DNA from 2 places in the Priestia sp. YIM B13552 genome. Region 1 is predicted to be linked to the other one. Evidence: a T-box and tRNA genes for the amino acid it is inferred to sense, from the RefSeq annotation. Region 1 holds a T-box; the other holds one or more tRNA genes.
What was found. A T-box is a leader RNA that pairs with one kind of tRNA and senses whether it is charged. The one in region 1 lies ahead of ACFX40_RS10990 (valine--tRNA ligase), so its partner is inferred to be a tRNA-Val.
Positions count from the first base shown of each region.

Region 1 (15,370 bases):
TAGATGTGAACTTAGATGCATGCTTCACTTTACCAATCAGCCCTTCAGGAGTCATAACAGCCATATTTTCCTGCACATTATGAACCGTCCCTTTATCAATGGCAATTACCTCATGCCAACGGTCTGGATTACGAGCAATAACTGTTGCTTCGATTGGGTTGTATTGACTTAAATCCGTTTTTTTGTCGAGCTGTGCTCTTAATTTTTTATTTTCTTGCTGCAAAGCGTTGGCTTTCGTTTCTAATTGCATGCGTTCGTCTAAACGAGCTTTTAATACCTCGTTTTCTTCGTATGTACGCTTTAAGTCACCTACATTCTGAAAGAAACCCGCTACAAATTGTGCGGGTTCATTAAAGGTAGCCTGAACAAGACCAACCGTATCTTTGACAAACTGTTCAGGCCACGTTACATTTTTACGACCATTTAACGAAAAACCAATCAATGCCACTAATACAATAATACTGACTAATAAAATAACTAAACGTTTATTTAAGAAAAATTGTGGCACGATCTACACCTCTTAATATTTAGCGATATGAATCGCTTGTACGATTTTTAAATAAATCAATGTGTTCTAACGCTTTACCAGTTCCAATTGCAACACAGTCAAGCGGATCTTCTGCGATGACAACCGGCATATTTGTTTCTTCACTAATAACTTTATCTAAATTACGTAGCAATGCGCCACCGCCTGTTAATACAATACCGCGATCCATAATATCTGCCGCAAGTTCAGGTGGTGTTTTTTCTAATGTACTTTTTACTGAATCTACAATAGAAGCCACTGTGTCTTTTAGCGCTTCTGCAATTTCTTCTGCTGAAATTTCGATTGTTTTCGGTAGACCTGTTAGTAAGTCACGTCCGCGAATTTCCATGTTTTCAATACCTTCTGGAATTCCGGCAGAACCGACTTCTACTTTTAATGCTTCTGACGTACGCTCACCGATCATTAAATTGTAATTCTTGCGAATATATTGAATAATCGCTTCATCCATCTCGTCCCCAGCAATACGGATTGACTGACATGTTACGATTCCTCCTAAAGAAATAATCGCAACTTCTGTTGTTCCTCCACCAATATCTACTACCATACTTCCCGTTGGCTCCCAAACCGGTAGATTGGCGCCGATTGCTGCAGCAAACGGTTCTTCAATTGTATACGCATCACGCGCGCCAGCCTGACGAGTCGCATCAATAACGGCACGTTTCTCAACAGCTGTAATGCCAGAAGGTACACAAACCATTACATACGGCTTACCCGCAAACAAACTTTTTGTTTTTTGAGCTTGATTGATGTAATATTTCATCATCGTCGCAGTTGTTTCGTAATCTGCAATAACTCCATCTTTCATCGGACGAAGGGCTACTACGTTCCCAGGTGTACGACCAATCATATTTTTTGCATCGTTACCTACCGCAACGATTTGTTTTGTATCAGTTTGCAAAGCCACAACAGACGGCTCACGCACAACAATTCCTTTTCCTTTTACATAAACGAGCGTATTTGCAGTACCCAAATCTATTCCAAGGTCTCTAGTACCGATTCCAAACATGTGTCTCTTCCTTTCTCTTACCAAAATGCAAAGGTAAAAATTCCATAATTCAATTTCTTCATTTCATAAGTAACATTTTTTATTTTCTATACTTTTTTCATAGATGTCAACGCCAAATATTGTATGATAAAAAGTCATACTTTGTCTATTAATAACGAATGATTGTAAAGAACTTGTCATTTAAAATCATGACTACTATTATAACCCAAGGATTTTAAAAAGCATAGCCTTACATGTATCCTTTTTCTTTTAAACTAATATATTTTCGATCTCCGATAATTAAATGATCTAACAATTCAATTCCTATGATAAATCCGCACTCTTTTAAGCGCTTCGTTACCTCTATATCTTCTCTGCTGGGAGTAGGGTCTCCGGAGGGATGATTATGAATACAAATAAGGGATGCAGCTGAACGGCGAAAGGCTTCTTTAAATACTTCCCTTGGATGGACAATCGATGAATTGAGGCTTCCGATAAAAATGGTTTGCTTGTGGAGAACTTGATTTTTCGTGTTGAGGTATAAACAGACGAAATGCTCTTGAGACAGCACGCGCATTTCTTCCATCACATAATTAGCTCCGTCTTCAGGGCCATGAATGGTATATCGCTGACTAGATTTCCGCTGTACAATCCTCTTACCTATTTCAATAGCCGCTATAATTTGAATCGCTTTTGCAGGTCCGATACCTTTAATATTCATCATTTCATCAAGCGATGCATACTGCAACAGTTGAAGACCTTCAAAATGCGTTAATATGCGGTTGGACAGCTGAAGAACAGATTCATCTTTGGTTCCAGTGCGCAGTAAAATAGCAATAAGCTCGTGGTTAGAAAGACTAGAAGCACCCATTGACACAAGGCGCTCTCGAGGTCTTTCATCTTGAGGGAAATCTTTAATTAACAATGATTGATCCAATTTCGCCACTCCTTTTTAGTAGACGAAACCGTATTGTTTTAGCTCACGTATTGTTCGGGAGAGCGGCAAGCCCACCACGGAGAAATAGTCTCCTTCGATTTTTTTAACTAGCGCAGCACCGAGACCTTGAATTCCATAAGAACCAGCCTTATCCATAGGCTCTCCTGACTCTACGTACTGTACGATTTCATCTTGTTCAATCGGCCAAAACTCTACATCTGTTTGTTCATAGAACGTATGAACTTTTGCATTTGATACGAACGCTACTCCAGTTAATACCTGGTGTTTTTGACCTGACAGCATCGTAAGTGTTTCAATCGCTTCTTGTTTCGTTTTTGGTTTTCCTAAAATACGATTGCCATATACCACAACTGTATCGGCACCTAGGACAATGTCCTCTTTATGATGCGAAGCGACGTCCACTGCTTTTTGCCTAGCTAAATCCATTACTACCTCGGACGGAGTGTATGATGGATTGACGATTTCTTCAATTGTACTAACGTGAACGGTAAAGGGAATGTGAAGCTGCTGAAGTAATTCTTTTCGACGAGGGGAGCCTGAGGCTAAAATTAATGTTTGTTTCATACATCTCACCTTTGCATTTTGATTTAAAAAAGAAGGACACACCGTTATTTTAGCAATTTCATCTCCAAATGACAATAAACAAGTGAGGCAGCATTACACTACCTCACTCGTTAAGACGTTACAAGGCTTTCATACTGCTGAAGAGCTTTTAACACGTATCGCTGAGCAAGCCAAGCATCTTTACTGCTTTTATTGTCTTCATATGAAGAAAGAAAAGCCGCAGCTTTTTGAAGGGTGCTCACCATGGTTTTAATGTCTTCATTTGACGCTTCTTTCTGAACTTTTGTCAGCTCTTTTTTCAGAGATTTGATATCCGCTACCCGCTCTCCTTCAATCGCTTTAACAGATTGATCTAAAAGATTAGCCATAAACGGCTGCGCTGTTGTTATAACCGTTTGATCTTTTTTCCCTAATTCGCTAGTGGGCTTAATTTCATAAGACTTTACATATACATCTTTACCTTGTTGTTTATACGTTTTACTAAGCGCCTCCGCTTTTTCTTCTCCAGTGGCAGCACCAACGACAAGAGAATAGGTTTTAGGTGAAAAGATCTCGCCTGCTTGGTTCTCTTCTTTCCATTTATCCATTGCTTTGTTCGCAGCAGTTTTTGATGAAAAGGCACCTGCTTGTACAATGTAAAAGGAAAAAGGTTCTAAAGTAGAAGCAGCAGCTGACGTCCCCTTCGATTCCTGTTCGCTTTTCTTTTCAGCTTTACCAACACTTTCAGTGGTAGACGCTGTTTGAGCAGCTTTTTCTTCTTTCGTTTGCTCACTTGTTTGTGCTTTGCTTACAGGCTGTTCACTTCCTGTCATCATTTTCACACCGACCATACCGATGCCGCTGCCTATTCCGACTGCTAGCAGTACAATCACAGCTGTTCGTTTGATCACACCCCCGTTTACCGTTTTAATCGAAACATTTTTAGGATGTAATCGCGGCTTTTTCTTTTTTTCATTTCTTACATCTTCAATAAACACCACTTTATTTTCTTCCACATGAGAATCTTTGGATGACGGTTCCGGAAGAACCCACGTAAATTCGTCTTTTTCTTGTGCTTGTTCTTCCTTGGATTGACCGTTGATTTTAATTGAAATCTTTCGTTCCTGCTTGTCCACTGCCCCACCGCCTTTAGTTAACGTAGTCTTAGTACCGGTTGCAAGCTGAGGTAAACCGACATAAAACATACACTTTTTTCCATGCTATCATAGAAGAAAAAAAAAATAACAAGACATTTGTCGTCTTGTTACAAAAGGTTTTCGCTATTTAGTTACAGAAATTTTAAATTTGTCGAAGACTTGAAGCTCAATAAAAATAGTTGCTAACATACCAATCTATCAATTCGTTTCCATGAAAATAAGCAGCGATTGTCCCTATAAAAATAAAAGGAACGAAGGGAATTGGTACACCTACCTTTGCCTTTTTCATTAATAACGCTCCTATACTAACGGTTCCGCCTATTAATATAGCTAAAAAAAGCGATAGCAAAACAAGCTTTACTCCAAGCACAATACCAATCAGACCATACAATTTAATGTCTCCTTCTCCAAGCCCTCCTCTGCTGAGAAATGCGATTAGAAAAAGGAGAAAAAATGCGGTTCCTCCTCCCATTAAAGAATCACTCCACGAAGTTAATGGAATGAAAAGACGCTCAAGAAGAAAGATAGGCAAAAAGAATAGCAGCACTTTATTTGGGACAATCATATAGGCTATATCTGAGACAACTATAATTGTTAAAAAAGAAACAAAGGTTAATATGACAATCAGTTCTAACGTCGTATTCAATCTAAAAACAGCATATACAAATAAACTTCCTGTCGAAAATTCTATGAATGGGTAGATGAAGGAGATTTTTTTGCGACACATACTACATTTTCCTGCATTTTTGATGTAGGAGACTATGGGAATTAATTGTTGTGGAGAAAGAACGTATAAACAGTGTGGACAATGAGATCTTGGAGACAAAATAGATTTTTTCTGAGGAATTCTAAGGCCTGCTACGTTATAAAATGAACCTAACGTGATGCCTGAAACAAATGCATAGAGATAAATTAAACTCATACTATTTCTTCCATATCAGGCGTCTTGTTTACTAATTGCAGATGTTCTTTTGAGTGAAGGAATGTATCTTTTTCCTCTAAATAGCTGCCAATAAACGGAATGAGAAAAGCTGCTAGAAGACCTATTATGATAACCATTATGATCACTTTCATTAGAGAAATTCCTTTATTCCTCGTTGACAGTTTATCCATTTCAATATCTCTCCTTTATTGATTAGTATCAAACAGCTCCTTTATTAATAAACTGAATCACAATACCCATAAAAGTCATATTCTGTATGCCTCCTTCCTTAAAACACACTTTTTATAGGTAATATGGATTATACCACTAAAAAACAAAAACAGCATAAAAAAACGTCTGCAAAAGCAGACGTCTTTTAATAGTAAGGAGCCATAAATAAGTAGACAATTACACCTGTAAGACTTACATAAAGCCAGATTGGCATTGTCCATCGCACAATTTTTTTATGTTTTTCAACTTGCATTGTCCAGCCCCACACAAGTGCAAACAGTGCCAGCGGAACAATAATCGCTGCTAGGAAACTGTGTGTGATCAAAATGAAGAAGTAAATGGGACGAACGATTCCTTCTCCACCGAACGTAGCTGTTTCTGTGGAAATGTAGTGGAACGTTAAATATGAAACTAAAAAGAGCAGTGTGGAAGTGAATGCTGCTAAAATAAAACCTTTATGAGCATTGATATTTTTCCTGAAAATTGAAATCAACGCTGCAACTAAAAAAATAAATGTAAAACTATTCAAAATAGCATTTAACCGTGGAAAGATAGTCAAATCAAAACTTACTTTTCCTTGATAGCCAATATTCGAAAAGAATAGCAGTAAAATAATAACATTCGCTATCACTGAAAAGGTAAGAATAATACCGGTAAAGTTTTTATTACTTTTCGGTACAATTTTTTCATTATTCTTACTCATGTTAACAATCTCCTTATTTAGTGATGTACATGTTTATTATATATCACTTACCTAGGGGGTGAAAGTGACAATACTTTGAACTTAGTGCTTCCTTATTATCCGTATCCCTTCCTCACATTATGTTAAAAGCAGCAAGATGTCATTTGCTGCTTTTGCTCATTTTAGAAGAAAAGCCCGCACTTCTGATATAAAATACAGAGACCCTGTAATTACGACCATGTCTTGTTCCCCTGTTGCCTTTTTCTTTACGTAAGCAATTGCTTCTTTCCACTCCTCATCCATATGCTTATTATGATGAGTACTCATCTCATAAAGCTCCCCAGCTGCGCGAGCACGAGGAAAGTCAAACGACGTAAATGTAATACTTGCAGCGATTGTTTCAAGTTCTTGGACCATTCGATCAGCGCTTTTATCATTTAAGCAGCTGAAAACTAAATGAATGTTTCGATCTTCATAATGAAGGCGTAAAGTAGATAACAAGCTATCAATGCCTTCTGCATTATGAGCCCCATCAATAATCGTTAAAGGATGCTCATTTACTATCTCAAAGCGGCCGTTCCACTTTGTATGCTGAATCCCTTTTATCATTTGCTCATTGGAGATAGAAAGCTTTTTCTTTTCTTTTAAATAACAAACGGCCATGAGAGCCAAAGCTGCATTTTTCACTTGATGATAGCCAAGCATATTTAATTTCAAGTCTTCAAATATGCCATACGGCGTGTTTAACGCAAAGCCTTCCCCGTTTGCTAAGGGCTCATAGTTTTTAATGTCAAAATCTTTTCCTAATACAAATAACGAAGCCTGCTTTGACTTTGCTTCTTCAGTAATGACATCAAGCGCCTTTACTTGCTCTGCCCCAGTAATAATAGGGACTTCTTTTTTAATAATCCCCGCTTTTTCTGATGCAATTTCTTCTACCGTATCACCTAGTATTGCCATGTGATCAAATCCAATGTTTGTAATAATACTCACCATAGGATTCACAACGTTTGTTGAGTCATACCGTCCTCCAAGCCCTGTTTCAAACACAGCATAGTCAACTGACTCATGATAGCCGAAATAAAGAAAAGCCATGACTGTAATCACTTCAAATTCCGTTGCTGATCCTAAACTTGTATGTTCTAGTCGCTCCACAACAGGCTTTATTTCCTGAACAAGAGCGGTCATTGCTTCATTTGAAATAGGCTGTCCATTCACGCTGATCCGCTCATTAAATGTTTCGATATAAGGAGAAGTAAAGGTTCCAACTTTATACCCTGCTTCTTCCAACATGTTTCGCAAATAAGAAACGGTAGAACCTTTACCATTGGTCCCAGCAACATGAATAGCATTTAGATTTTGCTGCGGAAAATCAAGCTGCTCTAGCATCCATTCCATTCGTTCTAACCCCGGCTTGATTCCAAAGCGAAGTCTGTTATGAATCCAATCAAGCGCTTCTTCATATGTCGTTATCATCTTTTATTCACCTTTCTTTTCCATCGCTATTATTATGTAGAGAAAAAGCGTCGCTATACAAGCCACGCTTTTTCTGTTGGTTCATTAACCCATTGATTATCCGCGTAATTCAGCAATACGAGACTGAACAGCTTCGCGTTTTTCAACATAATCCTGCTCTTTTGCACGCTCTTCTTCTACTACTTTAGCAGGCGCTTTTGCAATAAAGCCTTGGTTGTTTAATTTCTTTTGTACACGTTCTACTTCTTTGTTTAACTTGTCGTATTCTTTTTCTAAACGCGCGATTTCTTCTTCGATATTAATTAAACCTTCAAGAGGTAAAATTAATTCTGCGCCTGTTACAACAGCAGTCATCGCTTTTTCGTCTAATGAAACCTCTGTTGAAATCACAAGCTCACTTGGATTACAGAAACGTTCTACATACGCACGGTTCTTTTCGAGCTGGCTTTGAATATTTTCATCTTTAGCTTTGATAAATAATTTTACTTGTTTGCTCATCGGCGTGTTCACTTCAGCACGAATATTACGAACAGCACGGATAATATCTACAAGTAAACGCATATCGTTAGCTGCTTCTTTATCAGAAAGCTCAGGGCTTACTTCCGGCCATTTAGCTACTGTAATCGATTCGCCTTCATGCGGCAAGCTTTGCCAAATTTCTTCGGTAATAAACGGCATGAATGGATGTAAAAGTCGCATTGTATTATCAAGTACATAAGCTAAAATTGAGCGAGTTGTCTTTTTAGCTGCTTCATCTTCTCCGTAAAGAGGAAGTTTAGCCATTTCAATGTACCAATCGCAGAAATCATCCCAAATAAAGTTATAAAGAATACGTCCAACTTCACCGAATTCATATTTGTCAGCTAATTTTGTTACGTGCTCAATCGTTTCATTTAAGCGCGTTAAAATCCATTTATCAGCAACAGACTTTTCGCCTGATAAATCAAGCTCTTCAAATGTGATGCCGTCCATATTCATTAATGCAAAACGAGAAGCATTCCAAATTTTATTTGCAAAGTTCCACGTCGCTTCGACTTTTTCAAAGCTGAAGCGTAAATCTTGTCCTGGTGAGCTTCCTGTAGATAAGAAGTAGCGAAGAGAATCTGCACCGTATTTCTCGATTACTTCCATTGGATCTACACCGTTACCAAGTGATTTACTCATTTTACGACCTTCAGCATCTCGTACAAGACCGTGAATGAGTACATCGTCAAACGGACGTTTACCCGTAAATTCAAGACCTTGGAAAATCATGCGAGATACCCAGAAGAAAATAATATCGTAGCCCGTTACAAGCACGTTTGTTGGGTAGTAGCGTTTGAAATCAGCTGCATCCACATCAGGCCAGCCCATTGTTGAGAATGGCCATAGCGCTGAACTGAACCATGTGTCTAATACATCTGAATCTTGTTCCCAGTTTTCGATATCTGCTGGAGCCTCATGATCTACGTATACTTCTCCAGTTTCTTTATGATACCAAGCTGGAATGCGGTGTCCCCACCAAAGCTGACGCGAAATACACCAGTCGCGAATATTTTCCATCCAGTGTAAGTATGTCTTTTCAAAACGATCAGGCACAAAGTTTACTTTTTCTTCTTGTTTTTGAAGATCTACTGCTTTATCTGCTAAAGGCTGCATTTTTACAAACCACTGAGTTGATAAATAAGGTTCAACAACGGCGCCGCTTCGTTCACTGTGACCTACTGAATGCATGTGGTCTTCAATGTTGAACAATACACCGTCTTCTTGAAGGTCTTTAACAATTTGCTTACGGCAAGCAAAACGATCCATTCCTTCATATTTACCTGCTTTGTCATTCATCGTACCATCTTGATTCATCACTAAAATACGCTCTAAATTATGACGGTTTCCAATTTCAAAATCGTTCGGGTCATGAGCAGGCGTAATTTTTACCGCACCAGAACCGAATTCCATATCTACATAATCATCGCCTACGATTGGAATTTCACGACCTACAATCGGAAGGACAACCTTTTTGCCAATTAAGTGCTTATAGCGATCATCTTCAGGGTGAACAGCTACAGCCGTATCTCCTAGCATTGTTTCAGGACGAGTTGTTGCGATTTCGATATGTCCAGAACCATCTGCCAACGGATAGCGCATATGATAAAACGCACCTTGTACATCTTTGTAAATAACCTCGATGTCTGAAAGAGCTGTTTTCGTAGCTGGATCCCAGTTAATAATATATTCTCCGCGATAGATTAACCCTTTTTTGTAAAGCGTTACGAATACTTCGCGCACTGCTTTAGAAAGGCCTTCATCAAGCGTGAAGCGCTCGCGTGAATAGTCTAAGCCAAGTCCTAGCTTCGACCACTGCTGGCGAATAAAGCTTGCATATTCTTCTTTCCATTTCCACGTTTCGGCTACAAAATTTTCGCGGCCTAGATCGTAGCGGCTTTTCCCTTCGCTGCGAAGCTTTTCTTCTACTTTTGCCTGCGTTGCAATCCCCGCATGGTCCATGCCAGGAAGCCATAAAACGTCATAGCCTTGCATACGCTTCATACGCGTTAAGATGTCTTGTAACGTTGTATCCCAAGCGTGGCCTAAATGCAGCTTACCCGTTACGTTTGGGGGTGGAATTACAATTGTATATGGCTCTTTTTCAGGGTCATTTGTTGCTTCAAAAAACTTCCCGTCTAACCAATACTGATAACGATTTTCTTCAACGGCTTTTGGATCATACTTCGTTGGAAGAGTCACTTCTTTTTCAGACATAATGTATACCTCCATAATATAAAGTTTCAGTCTTTAGAAACTGTGTAAAGCTTTTATAAACATAAAAAAACTCCTTTCCTAATAAAAGGACGAAAGGAGTTGATTTCGCGGTACCACCTTTTTTTATAGACGTATCCCGTTTGATAAGCCTATACACTTCATTTCATAACGGTTGATTAACCGGCTTTTTCTACTGAACTATGCAGCTGTTCAAAAAAGCTACTCATAGGCGACATTCCGAGTGCACATTCTTAAGAAATCTCACAGCAACTGATTTCTCTCTCTGAAAGACGAACATCCCGTACTCTTCCTATTCACTGTATTTATGTATGAATTTCTCTTAATTATACTATATGAAAAAATGTTGAATCGTCAATAATCTTCTCCATTTTTTTATGATTATATTCATAATTTTTTTGTTCTGCTCTTTATTTTTTCATTCGCTCGCTAATTTTGGAAATAAAATGAAGAGCCAACTTAAAAAAATGGCACCATTTCTTTCTTTTTTCATATACTTACTTTAACCTGGGCACGTGGATTGAAAGGGGCATGTACAAATGAAGAAACGAATAAATGTAAATTCGTATCAACTGCAGCGGTGGCTCAAAACAGCAGGAGCGGCTTGTGGACAGTTTATTGTTCCTTTGACAATTTTTCAAGGTATACGTACACTATTTTTCCCTACAACCTTTGATGTACTGTTGTTGGCACTGCTTGCCATACTAGCGGTTGCTTTATATTCCGACTGGATTTAAAAACCCAAGCGCTATTCGTTCGCTTGGGCTTGTGCAGCTGCTTCCGCTGCCATTTTTTTTTGCTGATCTACTTCAAATATTTTAATATTGAGCTGTTCAATGTTTTTCGTCAGCCAGTATGCTCGAATAAATGACTGCATATGTTCAAGCTCTGTTTTACTTTCTTTATGCTGCCTATATTGAACGATGCACTGATACAGGGGCTCTGGAAACGCCAAATAACTGTGTAAAAGCAGCCGTTCCTCTTCTCTGAGAGCAAAATGTTTTTCATACGTACTAAACCACTCATAGCTGTCATAAGTCGTTACTGGGTATGTGCGAAGAGTCCGAAAATAAAATGAGACTAAATCATAAATAGGTGAAGCATCTTTTGCATGTTCAAAATTAATAAAAAAACCATTTCCCCGCTCGTCATAGATAAAATGTTTAGCCGATAGCTTTCCATGAGAAGTAACAAGCCGGATCTTTTCCTTTTCTTCCATTTCATCGTTCCACTGATCGAGCTTTCCAAAACCAAATTCAAGCGCTCTTGTCATTTCATAATAAAACGTACAGTAATGCAATTCAAACGGGGACATATAGATTTTTTTCTCGCATTCTGCTACATACTGCTTCAACTCTTCCTGACGCTTTTCCCACGTTTCTTTCATCGATGTGTAATGATTTTCTATATCTTCTTTTTTCACTTCTACTTCCTGCGCCGAAGCGCCATGAAGCTTAGCAAGCTCTTGAAATAATTTATGATATCGAATATCACGCTCTTCGGTCGGATTATTTGGGAGCCACGGCATTAAGTAATACGAGCCGCTTTCATCTGAAACAATGGGCTGAGAACGCTTCGTTTGATAAATAGGGACAAATCCCATCCATCCTTTTTGATAAACGTTCTGCAGCTTTTGAATGAAGTTTTGATTTCGTTCTTGATGATTCGCTATTTCTTTAAGCGCAAACACGCCGGTTTTCGTATAGACTTTTTTTACTTTTCCATAGTCTTCGATAAAGTCAACATCTAAGTCATATTCTTTTAACAATACTTTGTAGTCTGCTACTGTCCGCTGCATCTATATTCTCCTTCCTCGTAAAAAATAAAGAAAACAGTTAAGACATTATATGCGTCAAAACTGTTTTCTTTCCCACTTTAACGAACGGGAATATTTAAGATGCTTCCTTCTTCCAGCTCATATTCATCTTCTAAATTATTTACTCGTAAAATGTTTTGTACATTCGTATTATAGCGGTTTGCTATCGTATCAAGCGAATCTCCGTCTTGAACAATACAAAGCTTCCACGTTGAAAAAGCTTCTTCTTCCCGCGAAAAGAGCTTTGTTAAATAAAGGGCGTTTTCATTTCGGCCGCTTTCATTTTCTTCTTTCCGAAATTCAACAATAATCTTTTCCTCTTCTTGCTCAGCTTCTTCTTGCTCAGCCTCTCGTTGAACGTCAGCATACGTATTCAATTCACTAGCTTGCGATTCTTCGAAGCTTTCTTGCTCTTGACGAAGCTGAAACAGTTCAATCACATTGTCTTCTCTTTCTTCCTCGATTGGGGCCTCTTTTTTCACTTCGACTTCAAATGGTTCATATGCTTCCTCTTCATATTCCACGACCGGCTCAGCACGAGACTCTTTTTTAAATACAGATGAAAAATAACTAGGGGCCTCTTCTGAATGCTCTTCTTCAATAGCCTCTGCTTCTAAAAGTGCGGAAGCTTCACGATAGCTTACGTCAAACTCTTGTTCCTCTTGTTCTTCTTCTTGAGCAACGTTTTCAGTATATACCTCTTCAGCATCGTCCACTTCTTCATAGGAGACGATATGCTGTTCCTCCGAAAACTCTTCCTCTTCTTCTCGTTCTTCATGCTGTTCTCCGTACAATCCTGTGATGGACAAGTCTGCCATTAGCTGCAGCTGATTTGTGCCTGGCAATTCATAATCAAATAAATCAATAGATACATATACGTCTTCAATACTTTGAATACGATTTTTAGGAATGGTAATATCAACAGGAAATTGATGTGATAATTCAGCCGTTCCGTCTTCACGGACAGAGATAGATTGCACTTGATTCTCATTTGTATATTCTCGTAACGAGTGCTCTCCCTCGTACGTTTCGTATTCACCTGTTAATTGTAATGCTCCTCGAATAGACACGTATTGGTCATATTCTTGAATAGATACTTGAGGCTCTAAGGAGATAGACAAAAGTTGTGAGACTTCCTGTCCTTTTTGAAACCATACTGATTCTTCTACGGAAAAACGCAGACATGATAAATTATCCTGCGACAAATTGTTCTCCCCCTTCCAACACCCGCCAGGTAATAGCGCGGTCATTAAAGATGTATGAACAAATAAATTAAAATATGTCTTTAAAACTAAAAAAGCTTACGGAATCCTCCGTAAGCTTTGATATAAAAGACAATCTTATTTAGCTGTTTATCCACGCAACTTTGAAAAAGCTTTTTCAGCTGCTGCAATTGTATGTTCAATGTCTGCATCTGTATGAGAAGTTGATAAAAACATTCCTTCGAATTGAGAAGGAGGTAAAAACACGCCTTCATTAGCCATTTCACGATAGTAAGCTGCAAAATAATCTAAATTCGATGTTTTCGCTGTTTCGTAATTTATTACCTGTTCGTTTGTAAAGAAGAAACCGATCATTGAACCAGCTCGATTTACGGTAAACGGCACATCATATTTTTCAGCTGCTGCCATCAATCCTTCTTCTAAGCGATCTGCTTTACGAATGAACTCATCGTAGGATTGAGGTGTCAGCTGCGTTAACGTCTCGTATCCAGCTGTCATCGCAAGCGGATTACCTGATAATGTACCTGCTTGATAAATCGGGCCGCTTGGTGCAACTCGCTCCATAATTTCAGCTTTACCGCCGTAAGCACCTACTGGTAAACCGCCACCGATTACTTTTCCTAAGCAAGTTAAGTCAGGCGTAATGTTGTAGTATCCCTGTGCACAGTTGTACGCTACGCGGAACCCTGTCATTACTTCATCAAAGATGAGCAGTGAGCCATATTCTGATGTGATATCACGAAGCCCTTGTAAGAAACCTGGCTGAGGCGGTACCACACCCATATTTCCTGCTACCGGTTCAACGATTACTCCGGCAATGTCATCTCCGAATTCTTTAAAAGCATATTGTAAGCTTTCTAGATCATTGTACGGCACTGTAATCGTGTTTTTAGCGATTCCTTCAGGCACTCCCGGGCTATCTGGTAGACCTAACGTTGCAACGCCTGAGCCAGCTTTAATTAGAAGAGAGTCACCGTGTCCATGGTAACAGCCTTCAAATTTTAAAATTTTGTTGCGGCCCGTATAGCCACGTGCTAAACGCAGTGCGCTCATCGTTGCTTCCGTACCTGAACTCACCATACGGACGATTTCAATTGAAGGAACGCGCTCAATAACAACCTTAGCAAGCTCATTTTCAATTAATGTTGGTGCACCAAAGCTTGTACCAGATTCCGTTACTTTTTTTACTGCTTCAACTACTTGATCGTTGGAATGTCCGTGAATTAAAGGTCCCCATGATAAGACGTAGTCAATATATTTGTTGCCGTCAATATCGTAAATCGTAGCGCCTTTTCCTCGTTCCATAAAAATAGGATCCATATCTACTGATTTAAATGCACGAACAGGACTGTTTACTCCACCCGGCATTAATTGCTGCGCTTCTAAAAAAGCTGCTTTTGACTTTTCATAACTTCTCATGTGTAAGCCTCCTTAATTACTTGTCAGATAACCAGCGTGCTGCGTCTTTAGCATGATACGTTACAATTAAATCCGCTCCTGCACGCTTCATGCTAATTAATTTTTCAAGAACAATCTCTTTTTCATTTACCCAGCCGTTTTGAGCTGCCGCTTTAATCATCGAATATTCACCGCTCACATTATAAGCCACTACCGGTAAATTAAACGTATTTTTCACATCGCGCATAATATCTAAATAAGATAGAGCTGGTTTTACAATTAAGAAATCTGCTCCTTCTTCTACATCAGATTCTGCTTCTCGAAGTGCTTCTAAGCGATTAGCTGGGTCCATTTGATATGTTTTACGGTCTCCAAATTGAGGAGAAGAATGCGCTGCATCGCGGAATGGTCCGTAAAAAGCAGATGCATATTTAACAGCATAAGACATCACAGGAACATCTTCAAATCCAGCTTCGTCTAGACCGTGGCGAATAGCTGCCACGAAACCGTCCATCATGTTTGAAGGCGCAATAATATCCGCTCCTGCTTTAGCTTGACTAACCGCTGTACGCGCTAATAAGTCAAGGCTAGGATCGTTTAAGATTTTTCCATCTTCAATTACACCACAGTGGCCATGATCTGTGTATTGACATAAGCATGTATCTGCGATAACAA
Region 1 is NZ_JBHZOU010000002.1:940,652-956,021, forward strand. It holds gene mreC (rod shape-determining protein MreC) at 1-508, opposite strand, end outside; gene ACFX40_RS10950 (rod shape-determining protein) at 528-1,553, opposite strand; gene radC (RadC family protein) at 1,783-2,469, opposite strand; gene ACFX40_RS10960 (Maf family protein) at 2,485-3,054, opposite strand; gene ACFX40_RS10965 (SPOR domain-containing protein) at 3,165-4,238, opposite strand; gene ACFX40_RS10970 (prepilin peptidase) at 4,357-5,112, opposite strand; gene ACFX40_RS10975 (hypothetical protein) at 5,109-5,303, opposite strand; gene ACFX40_RS10980 (DUF420 domain-containing protein) at 5,489-6,046, opposite strand; gene ACFX40_RS10985 (bifunctional folylpolyglutamate synthase/dihydrofolate synthase) at 6,203-7,501, opposite strand; gene ACFX40_RS10990 (valine--tRNA ligase) at 7,598-10,240, opposite strand; T-box leader at 10,323-10,567, opposite strand; gene ACFX40_RS10995 (hypothetical protein) at 10,798-10,995, shown strand; gene ysxE (spore coat protein YsxE) at 11,007-12,056, opposite strand; gene spoVID (stage VI sporulation protein D) at 12,134-13,279, opposite strand; gene hemL (glutamate-1-semialdehyde 2,1-aminomutase) at 13,427-14,716, opposite strand; gene hemB (porphobilinogen synthase) at 14,733-15,370, opposite strand, start outside.

Region 2 (15,370 bases), on a different contig from region 1:
TTTTTAAAAATGGTTCACAATGGTGTAGAATATGGAATGATGCAATCCATTGCTGAAGGATTTGAAGTTCTGGAAAAAAGTCAGTTTGATTTCGACTATGAAGCCGTAGCACGCGTTTGGAATAACGGATCTGTTGTTCGTTCTTGGTTAATGGAACTAACGGAAAATGCGTTTTCAAAAGATCCTAAACTAGACAGTATTAAAGGAGTTATGCAGTCTTCTGGCGAAGGGAAATGGACCGTAGAGACTGCTCTTGATCTTCAAACGGCAACTCCTGTTATTGCTTTATCGTTAATGATGCGCTATCGTTCATTAGAGGAAGATACATTTACAGGAAAAGTTGTAGCAGCACTTCGAAATGAATTCGGCGGCCACGGTGTTGTAAATAAGTAAAGTAGTAAAGTAGGGGGACAGCAGCATGAGCAAAAAATATGCAATAGGTGTAGATATCGGAACAACGAGTACAAAGTCTGTATTGTTTTCAGTAGACGGTACAGTCATTGCAAATCATGGGATTGAGTATCCACTATACTCGCCGACGCCCGCGATGGCTGAGCAAGATCCTGAAGAAATTTTTCAAGCAGTTGTACGTACAATTCAAACGGTTGTAAAAACGAGCGATGTAAAACCTGATGATATTTTATGCGTTTCATTCAGCTCAGCTATGCACAGTGTTATTGCCGTTGATCAGCAGGGAAAACCGCTGACAAAATGTATCACGTGGGCGGATAATCGAAGTGCAGAATGGACGGAAAAAATTAAAAATGAATACAATGGTCATGAGATTTATTTGCGTACCGGTACGCCTATTCATCCGATGTCGCCGCTTTCTAAGCTAACATGGCTTTCTAATGAACAGCCTGAATTAGTGAAGGGAACACATAAGTTTATTTCGATTAAAGAATATGTATTCTTTAAGTTGTTTAACGAATATGTTATCGACTATTCGATTGCATCAGCAACGGGTTTGTTTAATCTGAAAAATCTTGCGTGGGATGAAGAAGCACTTAAAGTAGCAGGTGTTACAACCGATCAGTTATCCACTCCTGTTTCAACAATGCATCAGTTAAAAGGGTTAAACCCAGCGCTTGCAGTTGACATGCATTTACTTCCAGATACGCCCTTTATTGTAGGTGCAAGTGACGGTGTATTATCAAATTTAGGCGTAAATGCAATTGAACCAGGCGTTGTTGCTGTGACGATCGGGACAAGCGGAGCTATTCGAGCAGTGACTGACAAGCCAGTAGTTGATCCCAAAGGTCGTATTTTCTGTTATGCGTTAACTGAAGACCACTGGGTAATTGGCGGCCCTGTAAATAACGGAGGCATGATTTTTAGATGGGCTCGCGATCAGTTTGGAGCATCCGAAGTAGAAACAGCTAAACGCCTTGGAAAAGATCCGTATGAAGTATTAACGGATATTGCAGCTTTAGTGAAACCGGGAGCAGACGGCTTATTGTTTCACCCATACCTTTCAGGAGAGCGTGCGCCGCTTTGGGATGCAAATGCGAAAGGTTCATTCTTTGGCCTAGGTTTACATCATAAAAAAGAACATATGATTCGTGCTGTATTAGAGGGCGTTATTTTTAACTTGTATACGGTGTTATTGGCACTTGAAGAGTTAATTGGAGAGCCTACAAAAATTCAGGCAACAGGCGGATTTGCACGTTCCGCACTTTGGCGTCAAATGATGGCAGATATTTTTAACCAAGAAGTATCCGTGCCGGAAAGTTTTGAAAGTTCATGTCTAGGAGCAGTTATCCTTGGCTTATATAGCCTTGGCGAAGTTGACTCATTAAACGTTGTTTCTGATATGGTTGGAGCGACTAATCATCATTATCCAATCAAAGAAAACAGTGAAGTATATAAAGAGTTAACGGCTATCTATATTCGTTTGGCTCGCTTATTTAAAGAAGAGTACGAAAGCATTACGGCTTTTCAAAAAAAATATGTACATTAAGTTCAAAAATCATCGCTTGAAGCTTTCAAGCGATGATTTTTTGTGTGTTAGGTTATCTAACAATCAAAAGAGTTGACACTACACAATATATAAAAGTTTCCTCAAATAATGTTACAATTTGTCCAGTGTATCCCCGTTTCGCATTAAATATAATAAGGGATAACGTTAGTATTTATCACATACTAGAAGGAATCGTCACAAACGCCTTTATATTTCAGAAAATTCAAACAAAATTTGTTTTTTGAAATGAACTTATTTTATGAAAAGGGGTTTTATGGATGAAAACACAAATTGAGCAAGATGGAATTGTGACGCTCACAGATGAGACGCACAATCAGCTGAGCGGCAGTGACCTTTGGAATGAGGATTTACGTCCGACTACGATGAAAGAGCATTCTTGGAAAGGAGTTAACTTTGCCACGCTTTGGATTGGGATGTGTCTGTGTATTCCAGCTTACACAATGGCGAGCGGAATGATGACGCTTGGAATGAACTGGTGGCAAGCAATTGGTACAATCTTTTTAGGAAATGTTATTGTTCTTATTCCTATCTTGCTTAATTCTCACGCTGGAACCAAGTTTGGCATTCCTTATCCAGTATTTGCCCGCCTGTGGTTTGGAGATAAAGGAGCACATATCCCAGCACTGGCTAGGGCCATTGTGGCTGCTGGGTGGTTTGGAATTAATACATGGATTGGAACGGAAGCAATTGATACACTTCTAAGCGCTTCGTTTTCGTCTTGGAATGGTTTAGCTGGTCATACAGCCATTGTATTTGCTCTTTTTTGGCTTTTAAATGTAGGAGTAGCATATAAAGGACCGCAAGCGATTAAAGTATTAGGAGCGATTGCTGCTCCAGTTATTGGTATTTCAGCTATTATTCTTTTTATATGGGCTTATACCAACTCGGGAGGGTGGGGGCCCATTTTATCTGCGCCTTCTAAATTTACATCAACCAGAGAATTTCTAGCCATATTTTTCCCTGCTTTAACCGGAGTCATTGCATTTTGGGCGACGCTCGCTTTGAACATTCCTGATTTTTGTCGATATGCTAGAAGTCAGAAATCTCAAATGGTTGCGCAAACCTTTTCCTTGCCGTTGACGATGAGTATTTTTTCATTTATTGGAATTGCTGTTACCTCAGCAACAATCGTTATATTTGGAGAAGCTATTTGGGATCCAGTGGCGTTAGTAGCTAAATTCCCTCCATTTATCATTTTCTTAGGAACAATCGTTATCGTGCTTTCTTCTTTAACGATTAATGTGGGAGCAAACATTGTCGCGCCAGCCCGTGCAATTGAGAATCTGAATCCAAAGAAAATCACGTTTGCGATGGGGGCGCTAGTGACCGGTATTTTTGCTATTTTACTTCAGCCATGGTACATCATGTCTAATTTCGGGAACTATATTTTCGGCTGGCTTGGAACATACGGAGCACTGCTTGGCCCTATAGACGGCATCGCCATTGCTGACTACTGGCTTGTAAGAAGGAGACAGATGGCATTAAAGGATTTATATGAGGTAAACGGTCGCTACAGTTATTCAACAGGTTTTAATAAAAACGGTATTTATGCATTAGTAATTGGCGTGGCCATACCCGTTTTAGGCTTACTAATTCCTGGACTGCGTTTTTTATGGGATAATGCCTGGACATTTGGCCTGTTCATTTCTATCATCGTTTACACGTATCTCATGAGAGGAGATAAAAGTGTATTAGCGCCGGGGGAATATGAAGAAATAACGTTAAAAACAAGCGAAAAACCGATTATCGACAGTCAAACAGCTGATCCAACCATCACCAAATAAATAAGGTGAATCCAATCATTAACATGATTGGATTTTTTTATATGTTAAAAATGTATGGAAGAAAATTGATAAAATTTTTTTGAGTTTTTTTATTGATTTAAGAATTTTTTTTTCATATAATTTAAGTAATAAAAAAATGAAATCGTTTTCTAAATTAATTAATGTAAACGATTTCGATAATTGGAACTTATTTTTTAAAAAATTCACAGGGTGTAGAGCTTTTTTGCTACATAGAGAAAGCGTTTACTTAAAGGGAAGGTGGAAAGCAAGATGGATGCATACTTATTAGCTATTACAGTTGCCGCAATTGTTATTGTTATTGTAGGTGTTTCAGTTTTTAAATGGCATGCGTTTATTAGTTTAACGGTTGCGAGTTTGTTTTTGGCAATTGCTTCTGGGTTATCAATGGATAAAATTGTTGGCGCTTACGAAACGGGAGTGGGCGGTGTTTTAGGGCACTTAGTAGGAATTTTAGCGCTGGGAACGATTTTAGGTAAGCTGATGGCCGATTCAGGTGCCGGCATGCAGGTAGCGGATTATTTCGTAAGAATATTCGGTGTGAAAAGACTGCCATGGGCGATGCTAGTAGCAGGTTTCATTATTGGTATTCCTGTTTTCTTCGAAGTAGGAATTTTAATTCTACTGCCTTTAGTTATTTCGATTCATAAAACAACAAAACAAAATATATTATTGATTGCTCTGCCGGTTATTGCAGGATTATCAATTGTTCACGGTCTCGTTCCTCCTCATCCAGGAGCGATGGCAGCTATTAGTATTTACGGAGCAAATACGGGAAAAGTGCTTTTATACGCATTAATCATTTCAATTCCAGCTGCAGTTATCGCTGGACCAGTTTTTGCAAAATGGGTTCACAAACGAGTGATTCCAGAAGGAGAACCTGATCTAATTCGTATTACGACAACATCAAAAGATCTTCCTGGTACAGGCGTTTCATTTTTTGTCATTTTACTGCCCGTTCTATTAATGATCTTAGCAGCGATAGCACCTGTTATTAACGGATTGCCAAGCGGCGTAGTGAAGTTTGTAGAATTAATAGGAAGTCCATTAATTGCACTTTTAATTGCTTGTTTTGCAGCGTTTTACCTGCTTGGAAAACGTCAAGGTATGACAAAAGATGTGATTAAAAAACTAACGGAAGAATGTTTGCTTCCTGTAGGATCTATTGTCTTAATTATTGGTGCAGGGGGTGGCTTCAAACAAGTATTAATCGATAGCGGAGTAGGTACAACGATTGGTCAAATGTCTGAACATCTATCTCTATCACCACTTGTACTTGCATTTTTAATTGCTGGATTAATCCGTATTGCTACAGGTTCAGCAACAGTTGCATTAACAACAGCTGCTGGTATTGTCTCACCAATCATTGAGCATATGTCCGGTGTTAACTTAGAACTGCTTGTTATCGTTACGGGTGCGGGTTCACTAATGTTCTCTCATGTTAATGATGCTGGCTTCTGGATGGTGAAGGAGTATTTAGGATTAACAGTGAAAGAAACGTTCAAAACATGGACCGTTCTGGAAACGCTTCTATCCTTTATTGCTTTTGCAGGAGCACTTATTCTAAATGCATTAATTTAAAAATAAGACTCTTTTACTCTATGTAAAAGAGTCTTATTTTTTTATGAAAGAAAAGAATTTACAAGAAAAATAATCAAAATATTTTATTTATTCGTTAAATTATGGCAAAATAGAAATAGAAGAATAATAGCTTCTAAGAAGGGAATGACAGAGAGTGAGTAATCAACTAGTATTTTTCACAAACTTTTCAGAAGGAAAATTAGATTCAGACGTTTCTTGGTATTGTCCACCAGCTCAATTTCAAATTGATACAGAAACGAATCGATTAGTGATTAAAACAGACGCTAAAACGGATTTTTGGCAGCGTACTCATTATGGCTTTGAAGCGGACAATGGACACTTTCTTTACCGTGAAGTAGAAGGCGACTTTGAAATCATGACAAAGGTGCATACATATCCAGTTAATCGCTACGATCAAGCAGGTCTCATGATTCGTGTATCAAAAGATACGTGGATCAAAACGTCAGTTGAATACAATCCCGATGGTCCTAACCAATTAGGAGCAGTCGTAACCAACCAGGGCTTCTCAGATTGGTCCAGTCAAAATTTTACTCAAAACAAATCAGCGCTTTATTTTAAAATTCAGCGCAAAAACGATGATTACACCGTTTGTTATTCAAGTGATGGAGATTCTTGGACTCAGCTCCGACTCGCTCACTTATTGAACTCAACCAAAGAACCTGTTCAAGTTGGTATTTATGCTTGTAGTCCTCAAGGAGAAGGGTATGAAGCCCAATTTGATTTTATAAAAGTAGAAAAAATGTAAATAAAAACCACGATTTAGCCACAGCTAAATCGTGGTTTTTATTTAGAAAGCGCATTATCTAAAGGCTGTGTGGAAGAAGCGGATGTCGGTTGATTGTGTAAAGCAATCTTTTGTTTGAAGTAGCTGATGACAAAACCTGTAATCGCAATGGATATAACAGAGAAAATTCCTTTTGAAAGTCCAATTGAATACATGCTCGACAGCACGACAAGGAAATCAAATGAAAAATTCACTTTTCCAGGATCCCAACCGAATTTTCGCTGCGCGAATAACGCTAGAATATTAGCACCGCCGAGAGAAGCTCCGTTCATAAATAAAATGGATAAGCCAAGGCCGGCAATTAGTCCGCCCGTAACAGCACCCATCAGGCTGGGAAGTGTAAAAGAAGGAAGCAAGTGGTCGAGTGAAGTGAGAAGCGATAGCAAAGACACTGATCCTATAGTTGTGGCGGTAAATTTCCATCCCATTTGAAAGAAGGAAAAGAGATAAAAAGGAATATTAATGAGAAAAAAGATCACGGCAAACGATAAGGGAAGGGCATATGACAAGCTAAGAGACAGACCAGCTGTTCCCCCGGTCACTACGTGAGAGTGCCGCAAGATAAGAACACCAATACTTGCAATCGTACATCCAAGAATAATCCATAAAACTTTTTTCATAAATAAACCCCTTTGTTTGTTTTTTCGGAATTTTCATTTTCAATTATCTACTTTAATGATAGGATATTAAATAAAGAAAACACATGTATAAATGAAGGAAATAATACTTGTTCTGTTATCAACTTGAATAAAGATTTTATTTATTATATTCATTTTGAAAGGAAAGGTTTGTATGGATCAAATCGATGCACAACTATTGTCTATTTTGCAAAGGGACGGACGTATGACGATTAGTGATTTATCAAAAAAGCTGGCTCTTAGCCGTCCAAGCGTATCAGAAAGACTTCAGCGTCTTCAGGAACGAGGGGTGATCCAGCGTTTCAGCGCTACGGTGTCTCCGAAAGCTTTAGGAAGAGATACACAGCTGTTTATTCAAGTAAGTGAATTAAAAAGAAAACCGGAGGAATTTGAAGACTTTATTGAGCAAAATGAAGACGTGCTTGAATGTCATCGCGTAACGGGGCCGGTTTCTTACTTTATTAAAGCAGCCGTGTCTGGAATGGATGGACTTAGAATGCTAGTGGATGAACTGATTCCTTATGGAAATGTGAATACCTCAATTATTTTAAAGTCGCCTGTAGAAAACAGGCTGATTACTCCTGTACAAAAACCGGCCCCATAAGAGGCCGGTTTTTCGTATAAGGACATATTAATAAAATCCTTTAATAATATAAAAATGATTTTGTAAAATATCAGGTATTTCTTCTTCTGAAAGGTTCCTTTTCGTCTTTTTTTCGCCATCTGTTACAGTCAGAGTTTCACCGGAAAGGGTAATGCGCCCTGTAGGGGTTGCGATTGTAACAAGACGTTTGTGTACAAACGGAGAATCGGCTGACGTTTGATTGAACTCACACATGGGAGTAAAGTCAGTCAGTTTCTTAGGAAGCGTAGACACACGGTACAGCGTTTTCCATACATCATCTTCCCATCGCTGCAAATCGTACATATGCTCAGCAACGTTTGTCATACGATAAGAGCCGCTTACATCTCTTACTACTTCGCCATTTAAAGGCATTGGCTTGCGCACAGAATCTCCAAACCCAACGTCTACGATGTAAGGCTGATTTTTAATCGTCACAAGATTTGTAGCGTGACTTCCTTCAATGGTCCACGTGCCGTCGGGTTTTTTGACGGTAGCTGAAACGTAAGAGACTTCATATCCGCTTTCTTTTAATAGCCAGCCAAATAGACCGTTTAATTCGTAGCAAAATCCTCCCCGCAAATTTACAATTACTTTTTGAAAAATTCGTTCTAAATCAATTATAATAGGGGTTTGAGACAGAACATCTAAGTTCTCAAAAGGAACATGAAGCATGTGTTTGTTCTGTAAAGCAGCTAAGCTTTCATACGTTGGGCTATCCGGTTTCTTAGCTAAAAACCGACTAAAATAATAATTAATATTCATCAAATACACCTCTTAGTGAATCATTTCTCTCTGTCTTTAGCAGAACGTTCATGTAACAGCGCTTTTTCGATTGTCTCTTTGAAAGCGAATCCTTGAAGTACACGGCTGTCAATTTTTAAAGTTGGTACTTTCATCCCGTCACGCTCCTTTATGGCATGTTTTTATTTTATCAAAAGTAAAGACGATCCTTCCAACTTGGGAACTGCGGAAAAATAGTTGACAAAATTGGATAACTCTTTCTATAATATAGTCAATACATATCACGAGCGATTAGTTCAGTGGGAGAATACATCCTTGACAGGGATGGGGTCGGGGGTTCGAATCCCTCATCGCTCATACCAAAGCCGTTTTCTTATTAATAAGAGAGCGGCTTTTCTCTTTTGTTTGACAAATCAATGCTACATTAAATCTTGAGCGCGTATAGAAGAATTAAAGTATAATGAAACATAGTGCATCAGGTCATGATAAAGATAATCACTAATTTAAAATAAATGAGGGTACAAAATGAATCAAAGAAGTTTTAGTCAATATGGGCTTAGCGATAAGGTAGCTAAGGCGCTTTCTAGCCTGCAATACAATCATCCCACGGAAGTACAAAGCAAGGTGCTTCCCATCGCGCTAGAAGAAAGAGATGTTGTCGTGAAGTCTCAAACAGGAAGTGGAAAAACGGCTTCCTTTGGCATTCCACTGTGTGAATTAGTTAACTGGGAAGAAAATAAGCCCCAGGCCTTAGTGTTAACACCTACACGAGAGCTGGCCGCGCAGGTAAAAGAAGATATTACAAATATCGGCCGTTTTAAGCGAATTAAAGCAGCAGCTGTCTACGGAAAATCACCGTTTGCTAAGCAAAAAGTAGAATTAAAGCAAAAAACACATATTGTTGTAGGTACGCCTGGACGAGTGCTTGATCATATAGAAAAAGAAACGCTTGCATTAGAGAAAATTCGTTATTTGGTTATTGATGAAGCAGATGAAATGCTAAATATGGGTTTTATTGACCAAGTAGAAGCAATCATTCAACATCTTCCTAGTGAGCGTGTAACGATGCTTTTCTCTGCTACGCTTCCTGAAGATATTGAAGAGCTTTCTCGCAAGTATATGAAAAAGCCGGTTGATGTTGAAATCAAAGCGAATGGATTAACAACAAGTACGATTGACCATTCCGTTATATCAGTAGAAAACGAACGTAAATTTGAACTGCTGAAAGACGTAACCACAGTAGAAAACCCAGACAGCTGTATCATTTTTTGCCGCACACAAGAGCAGGTAAATACGCTGTTAGATGATTTAGATGATCTTGGGTATCCTTGTGATAAAATTCACGGGGCAATGGTACAAGAAGACCGTTTTGAGGTTATGAATGATTTCAAAAAAGGTAAATTCCGCTATTTAGTGGCGACAGATGTAGCTGCGAGAGGAATTGATATTGATAATATCACACACGTTATTAACTACGACCTTCCGTTAGAAAAAGAAAGCTACGTTCACCGTACAGGAAGAACGGGACGTGCCGGTAAAAAAGGAAAGGCTATCACATTTGTAACGCCTTATGAAGAGAGAATGCTATCGGAAATTGAAGAATATATCGGTTTTTCAATTCCAACATCTACTCCTCCTTCTAAAGAAGAAGTACAGCAGGCAGCATCCGCTTTTACTGAAAAAATCAATGAGCGTCCAGAAGTTAAAAAAGATAAAAGCGAGTCATTAAATAAAGACATTATGAAGCTGTATTTTAACGGAGGAAAGAAAAAGAAAATTAGAGCGGTTGATTTTGTGGGAACAATTGCGAAGTTAGACGGAGTAACCGCGGACGATATTGGAATTATTACGATCCAAGAAAATGTCTCTTATGTAGAGATTTTGAATGGAAAAGGTCCAAAAGTGTTACAAGCAATGAAAAACAAAACGATTAAAGGAAAGAAATTAAAAGTTCATAAGGCAATTAAATAGCAGAAGGAAGTCCATCTTTTTAAAGATGGGCTTTATTTATAGAGACAATAAAGGAGTTGAGAGTATGAAGTACATAAAAGAAGCGTGTGTAGAAGGGTATGAGCAGGCAAAAAAAGCAGAAAAGCTAGAAGCAGACCGCATTGAATTATGTGACAATCTCAGTCAAGGAGGCACTACGCCAAGTTACGGCACCATTCAATATGTAAGCGAACATCTTGATACAGATATCAACGTAATTATTCGCCCAAGAAGCGGTGATTTTATATATTCCGAAGCAGAATTTCAAATTATGAAAAAAGACGTTAAAACATGTAAAGACCTTGGAGTAAACGGAGTAGTATTTGGCATTTTAACAGAAGAAGCTGAAATCGATTATGGACGCACTAAAGAGTTAATAGCAGAAGCTCATCCTTTAAGCGTTACGTTTCATATGGCATTTGATGAGATTAAAGATAAATACAAAGCTATTGATATACTTAGTGAATTGGGAGCAGACCGTATTTTGACCAAAGGAGGGAAAGGATCTGCTTTGGAAAATCTTCATATGATCCGGGAATTGATCACATATGCTAACGAACGTATTATTATTTTGCCTGGCGGAGGAATTCATGAAGGCAACGCAGAGGCGGTTATAAAAGAAACAAAAGCAGCTGAATTACACGGAACAAAAATTGTAGGAGATTTATCTCGTTAAATAAAAAGAGGCTGCTACAAAAGCATTTTAATCCAAGTGAAAAACGAACCATTAATCAATATGTTTGATTCGTGGTTCGTTTTTTTTGATGGTGAATATAGTTTCATCTGTTTCGTTCCTTTTAGCAGGTGATTGGAGGGCAAGGCGAAGACTCCTGTGGGAACAGCGGAACAGATGAGACCCCGCAGGAGCACAAGCGACGAGGAGGCTCATCGGCAGCCCGCGGAAAGCGAAGCCTTGCACGGAAATCAACTGCGGTGTAATAAGCAGTCCAGCTCATCTATCTCATTTGTTCGTCTTAAGATTGAATTCATTTAGTTATGTCTCAATCTCTTTTATTTTGATGTATTTTCTTTTGCTGCTAAGCCGCTCGTCATTTTGGTACGCTGAAAGAAAAAAGAACCTACGACGAGTACAGCAATTAAAAGAGTTAAGAAGAACTGCGAACGTAATGAATCAATAAATGCCATGGCAATAAAAATACTAGTGATGGCAAGGATTGTAGCGTAAGTTAAGTAAGGAAATAACCACATTTTAATTTTTAATGCTTCGGGATTTTCTTTTTCATATTTTTTTCTCATTTTAATCTGTGAAAATGCAATAACAAGATATACAAGAAGCGCTACGCCGCCTGACGCATTCACTAAAAACAAAAAGATTTTGTCCGGTGAAATATAGTTAAAGATAACGCTAATGTACGAGATAACTGTACATGCTAATATCGCGCTAACCGGCACGCCTTTTTTATTTAATTTTGAAAAACTTTTTGGCGCATCGCCGTTTTGAGACATGGAAAACAGCATGCGAGAACTTGTATACAGACCAGAATTCAGACAGGAAAGAACGGCTGTTAAAATAATAAAGTTCATAATTTGAGCTGCGGCCGGTACATTCACTAATTCAAGAATAGATACAAATGGGCTTTTCATTAGGCTTGACGAATTCCACGGAAGAACCGTTACTAAAATAAAAATAGAGCCTAAATAGAAAAACAAAATGCGATAAATAACGGTATTGGTCGCGATGGTAATGGCTTTTTCAGGCTGAGACGATTCACCTGCTGCGGTTGCGACAATTTCTGTTCCCATAAAAGAGAACATGACAAGGGCAATTCCTAAAAATACAGAGCTAATTCCATTCGGTAAAAAGCCGCCTTTGTGCAAAAGGTTGGAAGTGCCGGGAGAATCAATTCCTGGAATGAATCCACAAATAATAGCTATACCTAAAAGTAAAAAAAGAACGATACTGACGACTTTAATGAGGGAAAACCAATATTCAAATTCTCCGAAAGATTTAACAGAGTACAGATTGGTCATCGTTAATAAAAAAGTAAGAGCCAGGCTTACTCCCCAAGACGGAAAAGACGGGAACCAGTATTGAATAATATTTGCACCTGCAATGGCTTCAACAGCAATAACGATAACCCAGAAAAACCAATAGAGCCAGCCAATCGTGTAGCCGGCCCAAGGGCCTAATGCTTCTTTTGCATAAGTAGAAAAAGAACCGCTGGAAGGATTGGCAGTAGACATTTCGCCAAGCATTCGCATGACTAAAATAACGAGCAAACCAGCAAATGCGTACGAAAAAATAGATCCCGGTCCAGCGGTGTTAATAAGTGATCCGCTTCCGATAAACAATCCTGCCCCGATAATTCCTCCAAGAGAAATCATGGTGATATGCCGGATCTTTAACTCTTTTTTTAACTGTGGCTGTGGATGGCTGTTCATTTGTAACCTCCTATATAACCTGAATTTTTAGTTAATATGGAGAATTATAGTATGTTGTAAGACGTATGGACAGGATGTTGTTAGAGGTTCTTTCATACAAAAAGCGGATATGAATGGTTGCATTCATATCCGGCTTACTCTGACACAGACATTCATTATGCGTATAAAGTACCTGATTAGCGTCTTTTTCCTTTTTTATAATAAGCAATGTAGATGAATTTCTTATGAATGGTAGCTGAAAATAAGCTGAATGATTGTTTCAAATAAGTTAAGCAAAAGAGGTATACATTCTATTAAAGGATAATGTGGAATGATATTCAAACTCTCTGCAAAGCTCTAAATGCGGGTTTTCCTTTCTGAAAACGGGTATATATAGTAGTAAGAAGTTTATTCTTTTGCTAAGTATAAAAGAAAGTTGTGCGATAGAAACAGGAGGTTATAAATAATGAAACATGTTGAAGTAGTAGAAAAAGGAGCAAACATTAACGAAGCAGTTAATCAATTTGCAGACAAAGGTTTTGAGAGAGATGAAGTATACGTGTTTACGTATGACAAGGAAAATTCTAAAAATTTAACAGAAGTAACGGACACAAATATTATTCGACTGTCTGAAGAAGGTCCTTTACATTCAGCAGCGAGTTTATTTTTAACCAGAGAAGATGAGCTTCGAACAAAAATGGCTTCACTAGGCTTATCAAAAGACGAAACAAAAAAATATGAAGAAGAGTTAAAGAAAGGCAGTGCGATTGTAGTGGCTGCTACAGGAGAAAGAAAAGACGTTTAATTTTAATAGAGACTATGGAAGAAGATCCGAATGCGTTTGATTCTTGATGAAGAATCAAACGCATTCGGATTTTTTTGTGGGGACGGTGTAACAGGTGAACCATACGAGCTTCTTTATCCCATTTGTTCGTCTTTAGATTTAATTGATTTCGTTACGTCTCACACTTTTTTTGTTTTTTCCAATATATGATTGATAAAACTAATGGTATTAGTTAAAATAAAAACTAATACCATTAGTTTTTATTTTGATAATAGGGGATGAGGAAATGAGAATAGTTCGTGAGAAAATGTTGTATCAACTGACGTTTTTGCCTCACTTTTTTCCAGTGAATTGTTATTTAGTCGAAGAGAAAGACAGTCTTACATTAATTGATGCAGCTCTTCCTTACAGCGCGTCGGGTATTTTGAAAGCTGCAGATCAAATTGGAAAACCGATTACTCGAATTGTTTTTACACATACTCATGAAGATCACATCGGAGCGATTGACAATTTGAAAAAAAGGTTGCCGAATGCTTCTGTTTATATGTCGCAAAGAGATTATCGATTGTTTTCAGGAGATTTCACACTCGATTCTGAAGAACCTCAAAACCCAATCCGTGGAGGAATACCAAAACTAGGAAAGGTTTCAACTAAAATTGATCATTTCATCGAAGAAGATTCTTATATAGGCTCACTTGCTCCTATTTTTACACCTGGACATACACCTGGATCTATGTCTTTTTTAGACCAGAGAACGAACGCATTAATTGCCGGAGATTCGTTCCAAGTGCGAGGAGGAATTGCAGTATCAGGTCAGTTAAAACCGCTGTTTCCGTTTCCTGCCTTTGGAACGTGGAGCAAAGAGCTAGCGCTTAAAAGTGCAGAAAAGCTACATGAACTAAACCCGTCACTTCTTGCTGTTGGACACGGAAGAATTCTTTCTCAGCCGCTAAAATTGATGGGAAAAGCAATACAACAAGCGAAAGTAAAAATAGAAAAAAGGAGATGAAAGGATGTCGCCACGACAAGGATTAGATTTCAAAAAGGTGATTCAAACAGGTGAAAATTTGGCCAATCGTGAAGGGTTTTATGCTGTTACAATTGCTTCATTAGCCAAAGAATTAAATGTTCGTCCACCGTCTTTATATAACCATATAAAAGGGTTAGAAGAGCTGCGCAAAGAACTGGCTTTAAGTGGACTGCAGCAGTTATATCATCTTTTAAAAAGTGCTGTTGAACATGCTTCTGCAGAAGACGCTGTTTATCGGCTAAGTAAAGCATACGTTTCATTTGTAAGAAAGTCTCCGGGAATATACGAAGCAACGGCAACGGTAGCACCAAGGATACAGGATGAAGAAGTACAAAAAGCATCTGATAACATTGTGTTTTTAGTGCTAGATGTGTTAAAACCGTATCATCTTCCGGAAAATGAAGCCCTTCATGCTGTTAGAAGTCTTCGCAGTATTTTACATGGGTTTTCTTATTTGGAGCAGAAAGGGGGATTTGGAATGTCATTAAGCACTGATGAGACTCTAGACTTTTTAATCCGTACGTTTGCACTGGGGCTACACCGGTATAAACAGACCACATAAATTTCATTAATGCCACTAAGCCTAATGCTTTAGTTGAAATTGAAAAAAAAGAGAAAGAATGATAGATTACAAATAAAGACATTTATTCCTATTGTTTTAGGGTTGTTACTGATGAAGCAGGCAAAACCTAAGCTGCAAGGACAGAAAAAGGTAGTTTCTGTTTGTTGCTGTTTAGGTATTTTTTGTTTTTGTTTAAAATAACCAGCCCTTTTCATTTGTTTTATAAGGGAGAAATCTTCTGGGAATGGAGAGAAGCAAACATGCTTAATTCAAGAATGATCGTCATATTAAGAGAACTAATGTCCGTACAGTCTACACTATCAACCGTTACGAGTGAATATTTAGCAACAGTAAATCAAGTATCTTCTCGAACTATTCGAACGGATATAAAACAGCTAGATGACATTTTGTCTCAGTACGGAGCTAAAATTAAATCAGCTCGTGGGACAG
Region 2 is NZ_JBHZOU010000001.1:1,081,309-1,096,678, reverse strand. It holds gene gnd (phosphogluconate dehydrogenase (NAD(+)-dependent, decarboxylating)) at 1-393, shown strand, start outside; gene gntK (gluconokinase) at 419-1,960, shown strand; gene ACFX40_RS05320 (NCS1 family nucleobase:cation symporter-1) at 2,239-3,765, shown strand; gene ACFX40_RS05315 (GntT/GntP/DsdX family permease) at 4,036-5,364, shown strand; gene ACFX40_RS05310 (DUF1349 domain-containing protein) at 5,519-6,130, shown strand; gene ACFX40_RS05305 (YitT family protein) at 6,169-6,789, opposite strand; gene ACFX40_RS05300 (Lrp/AsnC family transcriptional regulator) at 6,962-7,411, shown strand; gene ACFX40_RS05295 (arylamine N-acetyltransferase family protein) at 7,439-8,194, opposite strand; tRNA gene ACFX40_RS05290 (tRNA-Val) at 8,459-8,530, shown strand; gene ACFX40_RS05285 (DEAD/DEAH box helicase) at 8,699-10,144, shown strand; gene ACFX40_RS05280 (copper homeostasis protein CutC) at 10,209-10,838, shown strand; gene ACFX40_RS05275 (hypothetical protein) at 10,967-11,101, shown strand; gene ACFX40_RS05270 (amino acid permease) at 11,174-12,565, opposite strand; gene ACFX40_RS05265 (YflT domain-containing protein) at 13,011-13,349, shown strand; gene ACFX40_RS05260 (MBL fold metallo-hydrolase) at 13,615-14,337, shown strand; gene ACFX40_RS05255 (TetR/AcrR family transcriptional regulator) at 14,342-14,920, shown strand; gene ACFX40_RS05250 (BglG family transcription antiterminator) at 15,181-15,370, shown strand, end outside.
Region 2: it encodes a tRNA-Val, which carries the amino acid that the T-box ahead of ACFX40_RS10990 (valine--tRNA ligase) is inferred to sense. The anticodon was not compared.